Regions from separate parts of the Pseudoalteromonas sp. 1181_04 genome, predicted to be linked through region 3. Evidence: predicted binding sites of a transcription regulator. Region 3 holds the regulator's gene; each other region holds the start of a gene.
What was found. Region 3 encodes sigma-54, which starts transcription at its own class of promoters, with help from an activator protein. Its sites were predicted from a motif close to GTTGGCACGNNNNTNGNNT; they were not measured.
Positions count from the first base shown of each region.

Region 1: the regulator sigma-54 is predicted to act here: its motif matches at 2,355-2,373, upstream of FW757_RS16885 (flagellar hook-length control protein FliK).
Region 2: the regulator sigma-54 is predicted to act here: its motif matches at 2,368-2,386, upstream of flgJ (flagellar assembly peptidoglycan hydrolase FlgJ).

Region 1 is NZ_VXCS01000020.1:78,295-83,770, forward strand. Features, by position in the region: gene FW757_RS16885 (flagellar hook-length control protein FliK) at 1-2,285, opposite strand, end outside; gene fliJ (flagellar export protein FliJ) at 2,415-2,861, opposite strand; gene fliI (flagellar protein export ATPase FliI) at 2,861-4,195, opposite strand; gene fliH (flagellar assembly protein FliH) at 4,214-5,032, opposite strand; gene fliG (flagellar motor switch protein FliG) at 5,036-5,476, opposite strand, start outside.
Region 2 is NZ_VXCS01000027.1:43,120-48,595, forward strand. Features, by position in the region: gene FW757_RS19385 (FlgK family flagellar hook-associated protein) at 1-1,360, opposite strand, end outside; gene flgJ (flagellar assembly peptidoglycan hydrolase FlgJ) at 1,362-2,330, opposite strand; gene FW757_RS19395 (flagellar basal body P-ring protein FlgI) at 2,535-3,629, opposite strand; gene flgH (flagellar basal body L-ring protein FlgH) at 3,641-4,324, opposite strand; gene flgG (flagellar basal-body rod protein FlgG) at 4,343-5,131, opposite strand; gene FW757_RS19410 (flagellar basal body rod protein FlgF) at 5,153-5,476, opposite strand, start outside.
Region 3 is NZ_VXCS01000035.1:22,170-27,645, forward strand. Features, by position in the region: gene ptsN (PTS IIA-like nitrogen regulatory protein PtsN) at 1-297, opposite strand, end outside; gene hpf (ribosome hibernation promoting factor) at 302-589, opposite strand; gene FW757_RS21085 (RNA polymerase factor sigma-54) at 618-2,114, opposite strand; gene lptB (LPS export ABC transporter ATP-binding protein) at 2,181-2,906, opposite strand; gene lptA (lipopolysaccharide transport periplasmic protein LptA) at 2,903-3,436, opposite strand; gene lptC (LPS export ABC transporter periplasmic protein LptC) at 3,426-3,980, opposite strand; gene kdsC (3-deoxy-manno-octulosonate-8-phosphatase KdsC) at 3,977-4,528, opposite strand; gene FW757_RS21110 (KpsF/GutQ family sugar-phosphate isomerase) at 4,528-5,476, opposite strand, start outside.

The DNA of each region.
Region 1 (5,476 bases), on a different contig from region 3:
TAATCTATTGATGATGAAGATTGTTGCCCAGAGCCGCGAATTGGTTGCTGAGTTAATGCAGTTTCCTCTTCATTTTGTTGCTGATTTGCCTGTTGACCACGACCATTTTGTTGTCCGTCACCACCAGTATCACTTTGACTATTCCCCTGCTGGATACTGCTTTCACCCAGTTCAATTCCCTGCTGCGCTAACATTTCCCGTAATCTCGGCATTGATTGCTCAAGGGCTTCTTTGGCTTGCTGATTTTGCACCACAAAGTTAATGTGAGCTTGTTCTGCATCGCTACGAATACGAATTTGCATACTGCCCATTTCTGGCGGATCAAGACGTATTTCAGCTTCTTTATTATTAATGCTTAACAATGCACTCACTCGTTCTTGCAGTAACTTGGCAGCATCACTTTTCATGATATTCAACGCTTGTAACGCAGTTGGATCAATATTTATTTGTCTTGTCTGTGATGTAGGACTCGCTTGCTGAGCATGCATTACTTGCATATCAGCCAAAGCTTGTTGATAACTTTGCTCACTCCCTTCTACAGCCGTGGCTGTTGTAACTGCAGTGGTTAATCCGGTGAGCTGGCCAAACAATTGATTTACACGTGCCAATGTGTTGTCGCGCACAGGGCTTTGCTCTGCTTTAATATTTTCAGCAAATTGCTCGCTTTTTAGAACATTATCTTGTACTGCCAGTTTCACTTCTTGCTCTTTGCTTGCAGCCTTTATAAGTGCATCTTGTGGCGCAGATACTTTATTTGTATCTGATTTAGCGGTGCTGCTATTGGTAGTTGTAGTGCTTGCTAAATTATCTGCCATTGACTGAACCGTCAATTGAGCTTTTGACTCAGTCCTTTTTTCAGTACTCTCTGGCTGGGCTAATTCAGTAATCGCCTTATTGATCTGAGTTAATAAAGCCCCTTTGGGCTGCTCATTGCTCACAAAATTTCGTAATTGCTGGCTTAATGCCTGTTTTTGCATAGGGCTTAACAGCGAAATATCTTTACTTAGTTGAGTTAGCTCTGCGGTGTTAATTGTCGCAACTGCAGTGGTAGGTTTTGCAGCTTCTTTACTATTAAGCGCTACAAATTCAGCCAGCATTTTTTTTAAGTCAGTTATGTTAGCCGGTGATGGATCTTGCTGACGAATGACATCAACCTGAGTTTGCAGCTGTTTTTGCTGCTCCGGTGTTAAGCTCGCCAACAGTGGATTTTCATTTTTTTGCACAGTTGTCGTTGAGTTAAGTAATACCTTGCTGATTTGCTCTAATACAGCACTATTATTACGCTTTGACTGTTCAGCTGCTTTTTCTGATACATCAGTTTGAGAGCTTGAAGCAACACCTTTAACCGCTTCAGCGTCCATTGCTACTTCAGTGGCACTTTTGATTGCTTGTTTAGCGTTAGCAGTAACGTTAGTAACTGCTGCATCTGCAGTTAGTGCTGCGCTCTGTTGAGGTTTTCCTTGCTGAGCAAGCATAGCGTCGGAACCTTTAGCTAATACTTCACTGTCTTGTGGTTTACCTTGGCTTGTATTTGCAGCAGCAATTATTTGAGCTGCGTCATTGTCAACTTGCCCGCTTTTTAAAGCAGTTGTAGTAGCAACCGCTTGTTGGATTGTTGGCTGCATTGCCATCGCTTTATTTTGCGATGTCTCTTTTGCGACTTGAATATCATCAATAATAGGAGTAACTGCATCATCAGGCGGAGTGTTCCCCTTTAGCTGAAGTTGTTTATCAATTGCCTCTGCCAGCAGCGTTTTTTCTGTAAGTAACGATGATTTTAGCTGTTTATCGACTAATTGTGCAATCGGATCATCAGTAGCAGGAGTCTCTGTATCAATAATAGGCGTAACATCATCAATTGGACGGGCTCCAGTGACTTTAACAAGCTTAGGGTCTATTTTTTCCTCGCTGTATTTCCCCAACTTTGAAAGTAATGAGGAATTTTCAACAGTTGGCGTATTATTTACCCGAGTGTCCATGTTATTAGCCGCCGTTATTTGCGCAAGCATTGCATCACCAGACATCGCATTTTCATCACTGTTGTCAACAGACGTTTCTTGTGCTTTTTCAGCAACAATTACGGCTTCAGCTGAACGTGGCTCAGCACCCGTTGAATTAACCTTTATAGATGTTTCCGCAGCATTATTGGCACTTTGTAATTGGCTAAAAAAGTCACTATCAGTGCTTTCTTTATCTGCTGCACCAGCAGCTTTGGCACTGTCTTTTTTATTTAACTGAACATCCTGCTCAGTTGAGATAAACACTGAAAGATCACTAATAGCCATAATTCACCTAGATTAAAAGTGGCAATTTGCCGCCGCAGTTTGCCAGAATAAATACTTATTACATTAAACAAGCAAATAATATGCCTAAGCTGATTTGAATTAATAAATAACCCTATTTTGGGCAATAGGCTATAAAACGCGACGTCTTTGGTAAAATTGATTTGCGGAAAATTCATCAAGCATTTTTTGTTCATTTTTTTGTGCGATCACATTCGCTTTAAGTTGCTGTTTTTCTATTAACTTAGCAACCGCTTTAGCCTTAATCTGCTGTTTCAGCCATAAACTTTGGCGTTGTGAGACAACTTGTTTAGCAGTACTAACTGTATTCGCTTGTTGACGAATGGCTTCTTCGATTTTGGCAATGAAAGCATGATATTGACTAAACCCGGCGCTACTTAAACCGGACTTTCCTTTTACATGTAATTGCTGAGTATATTCTAAGCGAAAGTTATTCAAGCCTTGCAATTTTTGTTGATTGCCTTGCAAGTTTTGCTGCGCTTGTAAATAATTTATCCGTAAAGCTTCTTCTTTATCATTTTCTATTTTCAGCAATAAACTGAGCTTATTGGTTGCCATTATGCTTGTCCTAATAATTGCGCAAGCCCTTGTAGGCCATCGTCATAGCTGATCACATCCTTCATGCCTTGTTGTAAAAATGCATTCACTCTTGGCATCATATTAATGGCCTGATCAAGCATTTGGTCGGTGCCTTTTTGATAAGCACCTAAAGTAATCATATCTTTATTTTGCTGGAACATTGAATACACTTGTTTTAACACTCGCGCTTGTTGCATATGTGCTTCTGAGACAACTTGTGGCATCACCCGTGAAATCGATTTTTCTATATCAATAGCAGGATAATGACCACTGTCAGCGAGCTCTCTGGATAACACGATATGACCGTCTAAAATGGCTCGCGCCGCATCAGCAATCGGATCTTGCATATCATCCCCTTCACTCAGTACAGTAAAAAACGCTGTGATAGAGCCTTGCCCTTCGCCGCCATTACCAGCACGTTCCACCAGCGCGGGTAGCTTTGCAAACACTGAAGGCGGATAACCTTTAGTCGCTGGTGGTTCACCAACCGCAAGCGCTATTTCGCGCTGCGCCATGGCATAACGCGTTACAGAATCCAGTAGCAATAAAACATTTAAACCTTGATCGCGAAAGTACTCCGCGATAGTTACCGCACTTTCACAGCCTTTTAATCGCATTAATGGTGATGCATCAGCGGGCGCGGCAACTACGACAGAACGTTTACGCCCTTCCACACCGAGTATTTCTTCGATAAATTCTTTTACTTCGCGGCCACGCTCCCCCACTAAACCAACAACTATTACATCCGCTTCTGAGCCTCGGGTCATCATACCCAGTAATACCGACTTACCCACGCCTGAGCCTGCAAATAGCCCCATGCGCTGGCCTTGGCCAACAGTTATCACTGAATTAATAGCGCGTACGCCAACATCCATCGGCTGCGTAATTGGTCGTCGAGATAATGGGTTAATGGAATTTTGTGCAAATTTTAAGTAATGCTCTGCTTTAATAGCTCCAAGCCCATCCAACGGACGCCCTAAGCCATCAACAACACGACCAAGTAAACACATACCAACAGGCAGTCCGGTATCATTTACTTGTGGGATAACTCGCGCACCAGGTAGTACACCAGAAATATGGTCATTTGGCATCAAGTAAAGCGTCTGGTCATTAAAACCAACAATTTCAGCATCAACAAAACCATGCATGGTTTCAATTTTACATTGGCTGCCAACTGGCGCGCGTAATCCTTTCGCCTCTAATGTTAACCCTACAACACGGGTTAAAATTCCCGCAACAGCAGGCGTTGGACTATGAATATGTTTTTGATACTGTTGTAAACGTTCACTTAATGGGCGTGGTTGAGAACTCATTGCAAACCAAAAATGGAGTTAGATACCACTACTATGCAAAAAACTATCCAACGTTTCTTTGACGCGGGTTTTTATAGTCATATCAATAGATGATTGTGGTGTTTTTACTTGGCAACCACCGCGATCTAAAGTCGGCTCTGCAACTAACTGCCAATGGTTTTCAGCTAGTGCAGCTTCGCCATAACTATTTTTAACCAGTTCAATGTCTTCAGGGTGTAAATGAATACGCACACTTTGCTGCTCATTGGCTAACGCATCGATACACTGCTTTAAACTTTGCAAAATGATTTCAGGGGAGGTTTTAATTTCTTGATAAACTAACGCTTCGGTTAGCATTACGGTTAACTGTACAAGTTGCTTTTCGGCGTCATCATCGACTTTAGCTAATGGCGCTGACAAACTATCCAACAATGCTTTTAGACCCGTTAGCTGTTCTTCAATCAGTGGTTTTACTTCTTCTTGACCTTGTGTTTTACCAAGCTCAATGCCTTCTTTATAACCGGCTTCTTTTCCCTCACCTACGCCTTTTTCAAAACCATCAATATAACCCTGCTCGTGGCCTTGTTTTAAGCCTTCTTCGTAGGCATCTTGACGAATTCGTTCCAGCTCAGCCATCGTTAACGAAGGCAGCTCAGGCTCTTCGGGCTCTAGTGCTTGTTCACTTTCTTCAAGCTCTTTACGATATAAATCGGCCAGCGGTGTACCAAACGCCGTTGAACGACCATCGAATTTTCGAGTGTCTTGCGTAACATCTGGAATTGGCCAGTTTTCTAATAATTCATCAACTGCTTCACTGGCACGTAAAGGACGACCTTGATATTGAGTAGGTTTGCTCATGGTTTACAAGAACTCCTCACCACCACCACCACCAAGCATAATTTCACCTGAATCAGCGAGACGACGTGCCGTAGATAAGATCTCTTTTTGCGCGGCTTCAACTTCGCTGATCCGCACAGGTGCCATTGCTTCTAAATCATCAGCAAGCATCTCTGCAGCCCGTTTTGACATATTGCCGAGGATTTTCTCTTTCAATGCATCATCAGTGCCTTTGATGGCTTTCATCAGTACATCTTGTTGGACTTCACGCAAGATAGCTTGAATACCACGATCATCAACATCCATTAAGTTTTCAAATACGAACATTAAATCTTGGATTTGTTGCGACATCTCTTCGTCATGCTCGCGGATTGAATCCATCAACTGACCTTCAATATTGGTATCGAGGTAGTTCATAATATCAGCCGCCGCTTTCAAACCGCCCATTTTCGCAGCTTGCGCACC
Region 2 (5,476 bases), on a different contig from region 3:
TTATATTATCTGCCGTACGAATTGGAGAAGCCAGCGCTAGCGCTTCTGGTCTATCGGTAGCCAGTGTTAAACTCGATGCAGCCTCGGCATTCAGTTTAACTGCAAATTTATCGCCAACATTACCAGTCCCTGTAACGTTTAATTGTAAACCAAAAGATTCCCCACCGGTCATAGTCGATGAATCAATAACGCCAGCAACTATATTGGCGGTTGAGGGAGAGCCTAATGGTTCACCTTTATTATCGACCGGTTGTATTTCTACCGTTGTGCCACTGGTATAAGTAACAATAAAGTCACTGGCAGGAATTTCACTGCCTTTACCTGGTTCTAAGGTAGCCGTTATGCTTGAATTGCCTGTATTGGCTTGATAAGCGTGACCGCCAATCGTTGGGATTGTAAAAATATCACCACCGAGCTCGCCATTACCGTCCATTCCTAAACGGTTTTGTTGATTAAAAGCATCAGCAATCGCAAGCCCCATTTGGCCAAGTTGGTTTTGTGCTGGCACTAAAATGTCATCACGAAATGCTAATAATCCGCCAATTTTACCTTTAAGCTTAGTCACATCAACATCAAGCGGCACAGCTTTGCCGCCATCTATGTCTAAATGTAATTCTTTAAAATTAGGATCAGGATCGCCCGCCATCGAAAATAAATTAAATGCGCCATCTTGCATTACTAATGATTCGCCGGTGCCCATAAATACGAGCTTTTCACCGTTGGGGCCATCAAGTGTCTCTACATCAATTAATTCCGATAACTTACGAATAGCAAGGTCTCTTTCGTTGTACGTGGTGCTTGAGTTTGCCTCGTTACGCGTACCATTTACGGTAGCTATTTGCTTATTCAAGCTGCTAATATTTTGAATTAATGTATTCGCTTCATCAGAAAATATTTCTAACTGATCATTCACGATATTTTTTTGATTAAATACAATGCCTGATAAGCGATCCATTTGATCAATCAAATTTTTTGCATCCGTCATTACGAGCGATCGTGCAACTGAGGATGATGGCTGATTTAAACTTTCCTGCACATTATTGAATAACGAATTCATACTAGTCGATAGACTATTGGATTCTTGAGAAAACAAACTATCAACCCGGCCAGCCTCAGTCACAAATTGGTCGAAAAAGGTTTTATTTGAGGTATCACGATTGAGTTGCTTTTGTGCAAACTCATTTAATAAACGATAGGTTTCTCCACGACCGACTTGGTTATCAATCATGGTCATATGCTCTGTACGCTCGCGTACATAACCTACCGTATTAACATTGGTAATGTTCTTACTGGTGGTTTGCAGTAACTCAGAGCTAGCTCGAACTCCTGAGCTTGCAATGTCAAATAAGTTAAACGACATGTTAATTTACTCCTTGGCGAACCAATGATGTCGCCAATGTCTTAAGCTCTGTGTGGTTTAGCACTTGCTTAATTTTGTCAGCGTAATTGGGGTCAGTGGCATAACCAGCTTTTTGTAATGAATCTAAAAAGGCAGCCGGTTTTGCGGTATTTTGTAGCGCTTCTTGGTAACGTGGGTTTTCTGTCAAAAACTGCACAAAGTCATTCACACTCTCTTTAATAGAATCATATGCACGAAAACTAGCTTGTTTTTTAACTGGTGTGCCTTGCTCAAATTCAAGCGTCATTTTGTTGGCTTTCTCACCTTGCCAGCTTTTATCTGATTTAATATTGAATAAATTAAAGCTGCTATTACCATCACTTTTATTAATGATATGTTTCCCCCAGCCAGTCTCAAGAGCTGCTTGTGCAACCATCACCGCGGGGTTCAAACCAATTTTCTCAGCGGCTGTTTTGGCATGTTCCCAAACACTACTGATAAAATCTTCTGCATTTTCAAACTGAGGTTTTTGCGCTGTTGATGAGCTGCTATTGACAGCCTGAGTGTCAGCCGCGTTATCAGCATTCTTGCTGGTTGCACGTTGATCACTGGTAAAATCATCGACGGTGCGCAGCACTGAACTAGGGGTAAATTTTTTCCCGTCAGGAGAGAGTTGTTGCACTATGAGATCGGCTAAGCCCAATGAACCTTTTGAAGATAAATCAACCGATAACTGTTGATCATGCATTTCTTCAAAAAACTTTACTCCACTGGAGTTAAAAGGGCTGTCTTCGTCTTCAAACGCTTCGTTTGCTTTACGCATACTTTTTAAAAGCATTTGCGTAAAAATAGATTCAAATTGTGCCGCTGCTTTTTTTAGCGCTTCTTTTGATGCTTCAGGCGAGGCACCACTTTTTAAGGCATCTTGACGTAATGTATTGAGATTGCCTAAATCAAAGAAGTTTTGTTTATCGAGATGATTAGTATCCATCAGCAATTTGACACAGCTATTAATAATAGTATTAATAATGCAATAATTAAGCCAATGCGAGTTTGCGAGTTTGCGAGTTTGCGAGTTTGCGAGTTTGCGAGTTTGCGAGTTTGCGAGTTTGCGAAAGTATAAAAGCGTTGATTAATTATGCAAGTCAAGCCCCCCTAAATGCAAGTTAACGCAAACTTAGGGGGTCAATATGGTTTAAATAACCACGAGTTGACCGCTAATGGCACCCGCTTCTTTTAATGCTTCTAGTATCGCCATTAAGTCACCAGGCGCTGCGCCAACTTCGTTAATTGCGCGCACTAAATCGTCAAGGCTAACACCGGGGTTAAATACAAAGGCCCGAGAATCATCTTCGTTAACATCAATAATACTTTGATTAGTAACGGCAGTTTCCCCTTCACTTAATGCGTTAGGCTGCGATACATTTTGCTGTTCTGCGATCGTAACGGTAAGACCACCATGGGTAATTGCCGCCGCTTGTAACCGCACGTTTTTGCCGATCACTATGGTGCCAGTGCGTGAATTTACAATAATTTTTGCCGAAGTATCGGCAGGTTTAAACTCTAAGTTTTCAAGCGTAGACAAATAAGCAACACGCTGCGACGCATCACGCGGGGCAATAACACGAATTGAAGCGGCATCAAGGGCATGTGCACTGTCTGGACCGATAAGCTCATTAATGGTTTGCTCCAAACGTTTAGCAGTAGTGAAATCAGGACGATTTAAATTAAAAGTTATGTAATCACCTTGCATAAAAGGACTTTTAATTGCCCGTTCAACCGTTGCGCCATTTGGAATACGTCCTACCGTGGGCGTGTTCATTACGATCTTACTACCATCAGCTCCTTCGACACCTAACCCGCCAACAATTAGACTACCTTGCGCGATAGCATAAGTATTTCCATCAACCCCTTTCAAAAAGGTTTGTAGTAATGTTCCACCACGTAAGCTACCCGCACTACCAATTGACGATACAGTAATATCGATTGTCTGCCCTGGCTTTCTAAATGCAGGTAATTCTGCATGCACAGCAACCGCTGCTACATTTTTGATTTTGGGTTTTAAATTCGATGCCATGGTAATACCAAAACTATTTAGCATGGCTTTAAAACTTTGTTCAGTAAAACGACTTTGCTCACCGGTGCCAGGTAAACCTACTACCAGACCATAACCAACTAACTGGTTTGAGCGAACACCTTCAACCATTGAGACATCCTTGATACGTTCAGCGCTAGCAATAGAATGCCAAGCTAATAAACATATACACAGCAACGCTTTCAAGCTATTCATATCAACATCCTTTAAAAAGGGAACAGAGAGCTAGTGAAGAATCGAGTTAACCATCCTGCCGTTTGAGTCTCTTGCATTTGCCCTTTACCAGAATACTGAATACGCGCATTTGCGATTCTGTTAGAGGTCACAGTATTATCTGCAGTAACATCTTGCGGGCGAACAAGACCTTCCAAACGAATAAATTCTTCGCCGGAGTTTAAAGTCAGCCATTTTTCACCACGGATCACTAAATTACCATTAGGTAATACCCGCATAACATTTACGGAAATATCACCAAATAAACTATTAGATTGATTTGACTTAGTATCACCTTTGAATTTAGCACCGCTGCCCACACCAAACTGAATACTATCGCCACCAATATTAACCGGTAGTCCGCCTAATCCAATGACAGGATCTAAGCTGGCATCACTTTGTTTATCCGTTTCAGTTTTAGCTGCTTTAGATGATTGCGTCGATTCTTGCAGTTTAACTGTAATAATATCTCCGGTGCGTAACGCTTTTTTATCTGAATATAAATCGTTTGATAAATTGCTATCAAACAATGAGCCTGTCGGCACAACTTGCTCTGCAGCAGGCTCTGGGTACATAGGAGCATAGTATGGATCATCTTGAACCACGCTGTGGTTTTGAGTCGTCATACAACCACTCAATATAAATGCACCCGTTAAGACTATAGATAAATTACGCATAACTTTGCTCCGAATTAGTTAAAGTTGCTGACTGATGTAACTCATCATTTCGTCAACCGCTGAAATCACCTTTGAATTCATTTCATAGATACGTTGAGTTTCAATTAGGTTAACTAACTCTTCGGTTACATTTACGTTAGAGGTTTCAAGTGCGCCTTGGACAACAGTGCCTAATCCTTCTAGACCAGGGTTACCTTGTACAGGTGCGCCACTGACGGCCGTTTCGGTATATAAATTTTGGCCTACAGGCTCTAGACCTGATGGATTGATAAAGTCACTGATCGTTAACTGACCAATCACCACATTCTCAGGTTGTCCTTCTATTTTCACAGACACCTCACCATCTTGTGATACGGTAATTGACTTCGCATCATCAGGTACATTCATTTCTGGCTGCACAGGAAAACCTGCACCAGCAGTAACAATACGACCATCCTCATCCGTGGTAAATTGACCATTTCGAGAATAGGCGATATTGCCATCGGGCTGTAAAACTTCAAAAAAACCTGGCCCTGATATCATCCAATCCAATGAGTTTTCAGTGGTTAACATGTTACCTTGAGAAAAGTTCTTCTGATTAGCAACTACTTTGGTACCAGCACCAAGCATCAGACCAGAAGGCATCTCTGTATCTTGTGATGAACGCCCCCCTGGCTGATTAATATTTTGATAAAGCAAATCTTCAAATACAGCACGACTTTTCTTATAACCAACAGTACTGGCATTGGCTAAATTATTTGAGATAACCGAAATATCGGTTTGTTGAGCATCAAGCCCCGTTTTACTTATCCACAATGCAGGATTCATATTAATGTCCTCTCAATAAAGTTAAACAATACGCAGCAATTGAGTTTGACGTTCGTCAATTTCTTCAGCCGTTTTCATTAACTTAACTTGTAATTCAAATTGGCGTTGATGGCTTATCATATCCACCATCTCATGTACCGGATTCACATTTGACATTTCCAAAGTGCCACTCATTACTTTCACATCATTAGAGATGTCACAAAATCCACATATACCATTTTCCAGTAATTCGGGTTTTGGTCGAAATAAGCCATCATTGCCTTTTTCAAGCTCAGAATTATTTGCCTTAATTACCTTCAAACGGTCAACAACTTCTAAAAAGTTAGCCGGCGCACCTTGCGGGCG
Region 3 (5,476 bases):
TATATCAACTGGGCGATTATCTATCGCATCAAAATCAATCGGTGATTCACTCACTATAATTATTGCTAGCGGGTTTTCAACACCACTCATACGGCCATGAGGAATAGCAATACCACGACCAATACCCGTACTACCTAGTTTTTCTCTCGACAGTAGTGCGTTGAGGATTTCTTGTTGTGATAGCTGAGGAAGTTGTTCATGAGCCAATTGGCTGATAAATTCAATGATCCGTTTTTTGCTATTAAAAAGGACCGCAGCTTTACTGCAGTCCTGGCAAATAAGTGAGCTTAATTTCATAGTGTTAGTGTCGAGCGTGCTTCTCTTTGTGTTTAATTACCTGACGGTCAAGTTTGTCGATTAGTCCGTCAATGGCTGCATACATGTCTTGGTGCTCAGTTGAGGCAAATAATTCAGCGCCACTGACATGTAATGTGGCTTCTGCTTTTTGGCTTAGCTTTTCTACATCAAGAATGACATGGACATTATTGATATGATCAAAATGCCTTTCAAGCTTGGCAAACTTATTGTTTACATAGTCTCTTAATGAATCAGTAATTTCTACATGACGACCAGTTAAATTTAGTTGCATAAGCATTTTCCTCTTGTGATTTTACGCCTTAAATCAAACTTTTACGTTGATTTGACGGTGGAATAGCCAGCGACTCGCGGTATTTTGCAATAGTCCGTCTAGCTACTTTGATACCTTGCTCTGCCAATATATCTGCAATCTTACTATCACTCAATGGTTTCGCTGAGTTTTCTGCACTGATCAATTTTCTGATCAATGCTCGAATGGCTGTCGATGAGCATTCGCCGCCGTTCTCAGTACTTACATGGCTCGAGAAAAAATATTTTAACTCAAATATACCACGAGGGGTATGCATGTATTTTTGGGTGGTTACACGAGAAATTGTTGATTCGTGCATCTCAACCATTTCGGCAACGTCGTTTAGTACCATAGGGCGCATGGCCTCAGGGCCATGCTCAAAGAATCCTTGCTGCTGTTTAACAATGCAGTTGGTTACTTTGAGTAACGTCTCGTTACGACTTTCTAGGCTTTTAATAAACCATTTAGCTTCTTGCAAATGCGAACGTATAAATTGGCTGTCAGTGCTTGATTTTACTGAGCGTGACATTGCCGCATATTGGCTGTTCACTCTAATTTTTGGCATGCTGTCTGGATTAAGTTCAACCACCCAGCGACCTTTAATTTTTTTCACCGAAACATCAGGAATAACATACTCTGATTCTTCGCGTACTATGGTATCCGCAGGCTTTGGGTTAAGGCTGTGGATCAATGTCATTACTTCTTTCAGCTCATCTTCTTTAAGCTTAGTCTTTTTCATCAAAGTGCGATAGTCACGACTAGCTAATAAATCGATATGATCAGTTAAAATCATTTTAGTCTCGCTAATCCAAGGAGTTGCAGGATCAAATTGATTTAATTGAATACATAAACATTCTTGTAGGCTGCGCGCAGCAATACCAACAGGGTCAAATAACTGAATGCGTTTTAACACTGCTTGCACTTCGTCTAGTTCGATTTCTTCTTCGTTATTACCTTGATTTAAGCTCTCTGCGATGTCTTCGCAGCTCAAGGTTAAAATACCTGAATCGTCAACAGCTTCAACAATCGCAATGGCAATAGCTTCATCGGTTGGACTAAAAGGTGTGAGCTGTAATTGCCACATCAGATATTCGTGCAGGGTTTCAGTTGAGGCACCTTGATAAATTGACTCATCTTCAGGCATTGGCCCAGATGACGTATTTGGCGCAGCACTCATGTATTCGTCCCAGGTGACGTCCATAGCCATTTCGTCACTTAAGGTCTCTTTACTTAATGCTTCGCTACTTTCTTGTTCATATTCGCTGGGCTTGTCGTCCGCTGATGCGCTAACGGTTAAGTCATCGTTATCTTGTTTTTGTTCGTTTTTACCAGCCGTGTCGTCTGAGTATTCATGTTCTTCTAGCTCTAACAATGGATTGCTGTCGAGCGCTTCTTGAATTTCTTGCTGGAGATCCAATGTACTGAGTTGCAATAAGCGAATTGCTTGTTGCAGCTGTGGTGTCATTGTAAGTTGCTGGCCCATGCGCAGCTGGAGTGATTGCCTCATGTATCTCTAACAATCCTTTTATTGTTATCATCGTTAAGTCTAGCAGATACTTAGCCGAGCGTGGCTTTATAGCCTAAATTGCTCGCCCAGGTAAACATCGCGGACTGTTTGGTCGGCGAGTACATGCTCAGGGGTACCTGATGCAATTAACTCCCCATGAGAAACTATGTAGGCTTTTTCACAAACATCAAGGGTTTCTCGTACATTGTGGTCGGTAATAAGCACGCCAATACCACGGTTTTTAAGGTGTTCAATAATCTTCTTTATATCTAACACTGAAATAGGATCAACGCCAGCAAAAGGCTCATCAAGTAAGATAAATTTTGGGTTTGCGGCTAAAGCGCGTGCAATTTCAACTCGACGACGTTCACCGCCAGATAATGCCATACCTTGGCTGTCGCGGATATGTTGAATGCTAAACTCATCAAGTAAGCTGTCGAGCGCTTCTTCTCTGGCTTGTTTATTCAGCTCTTTACGAGTTTCTAAAATAGCCATCAGGTTTTGATAAACAGTTAATTTACGGAAGATGGATGATTCTTGTGGCAGGTAGCCAATCCCTAACCGTGCGCGACTGTGCATTGGCAGTAAGGTGATGTCATTATCATCAATACTGATTTTACCTTTGTCGCTTGGAACTAAACCCACAATCATATAAAAGGTGGTGGTTTTACCAGCGCCATTAGGACCCAATAAGCCAACAATGCTGCCTGCGCTAACTTCTAAACCCACGCTTTTTACAACTTGGCGACCTTTATAGCTTTTTGCTAGAAATTCAGCTTTTAATGTACTCATGGCTGCCCTTTAGATTTGTCTTTTTTACTGTCTACTGGTACCAAAATGGTGTGCACACGATCGCTTGAGCTTGCGCCTTTTTCAGCACTGATCAGTTGCTGGTCCATATCATAGGTAATGCTTTTGGCATTGATTTTTTGACCTGCCTGAGTGACTTGTGCATTGCCAACCAAGGTTAAATAGCGCTTAGCGACATCGTAACGGACTTCATCAGCACTGGCACTCATTACTGTGCCATCAGTTTGTTTTTCTTCAAAGTAAGCCGGACTGCCAGTTGCGACAAGTAGTTGTTTGTTATCGCCTAAATCTTCGCGCTTATGGACTTCAAGTCGATCCGCTTTGATACGGCGGTTACCATGAATGATTTCAACATTTTTTTCAAAAATACCGATATTGTCTTTCAGTTGGGCAAGCTGCGTGTCAGCACTGATAGAGACTTGATCTGCAGGTGGTGTCGTATTTTCAGCAAAGCTTGCAAAAGCAATGAATAAGCTTGGTATAACAAGCAAGTGAGCAAATTTATTGGTCATAATATATGGTTCGCGTATGGTTAATTAGTTCTACCACTTCGGCTTTTAAGTCGGCATGGAGACCGCGCCCAGTGATTTTTAAATTTGGTCCGATTAATTCAACTGGTTGTTCTGAACTCATGGTTTGTAGTTCAATATCAACCTGAATATTATCTGCGTTTATATGTTCAATCATGGCATTATTGGTCAGGTTTTTAGCAACCACATTACCTTCTAAAATTAATTGATGATTTTCATATAAGGTGGCTTCATCGGCATTAATTTGCCACGTTTGCTGTTGATTATAGAGCGTAAAAATAGGTTGTTCAAAGTAAGTGAACCCTAACTGTTGGTAGAGTTCCATTTTTGCAGCTGTTACTTTGTGGCTAATTTTACCTTGTTCATCAAATGCGGTTTGTTTTAATGCCACCGCAGTATAATCAGGTTTTGCTATTATATCTTCTTGGTGTTGTTTTATGGCGGTACTTTGATAAAAATACGGATACCACAGCCATACCATGCAGCCGACAAATAATACGCATAATATTAAACGCGCACTATTCATGAGCTCGTGCCTTCGCTGGTTAATGATTTACCATTTTCGAGCATTAATAAATCAGTGAGTTCACGCACCGCCCCAAAGCCACCAGGTAGCATGGTTGTATAATGTGAAATGCGTTTGATTAGTGGATGCGCATCATTTACTGCCACCGCAAAACCAACCAATTCCATTACCGGCAAGTCAGGTCCGTCATCGCCTATGTAAGCGATTTGTTCATCGCTTAACTGCAATTTATCCTTGAGCTGTTGATAAGCTTGCAACTTGTTTTCTTGGCCTTGGTAAATATGCGGTACTGTCAGGCTAGTCATCCGTTGCTGAACTATCTGTGAATGACGGCCGGTGATCACGGCAACTTCAAAACCGCTATTGATCAGTGCTTTGATACCAAAGCCATCTTTAGTATTAAACGCTTTGAGTTCTTCACCTTGGTTACCAAGATAAATACGACCATCTGAAAACACCCCATCGATATCACAGATCAGGAGTTTGATTTTTTGTGCTCGCTCGCGAGCATCATCTGAAAGAGGCTGATATAAGTCAGCAAACTGCATTATAAAACTCCTGCTTTGAGCAAATCTTGCATATTAAGAGCACCAATAGGGTGGTGTTTATCATCAACTACAATTAAGCCATTGATACGCTTATTCTCCATGATATTGAGTGCCTCGGCGGCAAGCATATCAGCGGTTGCAGTAGTGCAAGAGCGGGTCATGACAGTGCTTATCAAAGTACTGTGAATATCTATTCGTTGCTCTAAAATTCGGCGTAAATCACCATCAGTAAAAAGCCCCGCAAGTTGCCCTGTGTCATCAACAATAGCTGTCATACCTAAGCCTTTTGCCGACATTTCGATTAATGCATCTTTGATACATTGCTTATCATTGATCATAGGCGTTGCTGGGCCACTGTGCATAATATCTTTTAAACACAATAGTAAACGTTTGCCTAAGCTACCACCAGGATGCGATAGCGCAAAGTCATCGGCGGTAAAGCCACGGGTTTCTAGCAGAGCAACGGCTATTGCATCACCCATCGCAAGTGTTGCAGTCGTGCTTGCAGTCGGAGCGAGTCCTAATGGGCAGGCCTCTTGACTTACTTTGATGCATACATGTGCATCAGCCCAATTTGCCATTGATGATTCAGGGTTACCTGTCATGGCGATCATTTTTGCGCCAATACGTTTAATAACCGGAATAATATTCAGTACTTCGCTGGTTTCGCCTGAGTTAGAAATAAGCATAACCACGTCATCACGAGTGATCATCCCTAAATCACCATGACTGGCTTCACCCGGGTGGACAAAAAACGCAGGCGTGCCAGTGCTTGCCAGTGTTGCAGCAATTTTATTACCAATATGCCCAGATTTCCCCATACCGACTACTATGATCCTACCGTGACATTGATACATCAATTGGCAAGCTTGATTAAAGTTTTCGTCTAGATATTGGGTTATATCAAGCAGTGCTTGGCGCTCTATTTCTAGCACCCGCTTACCTTGT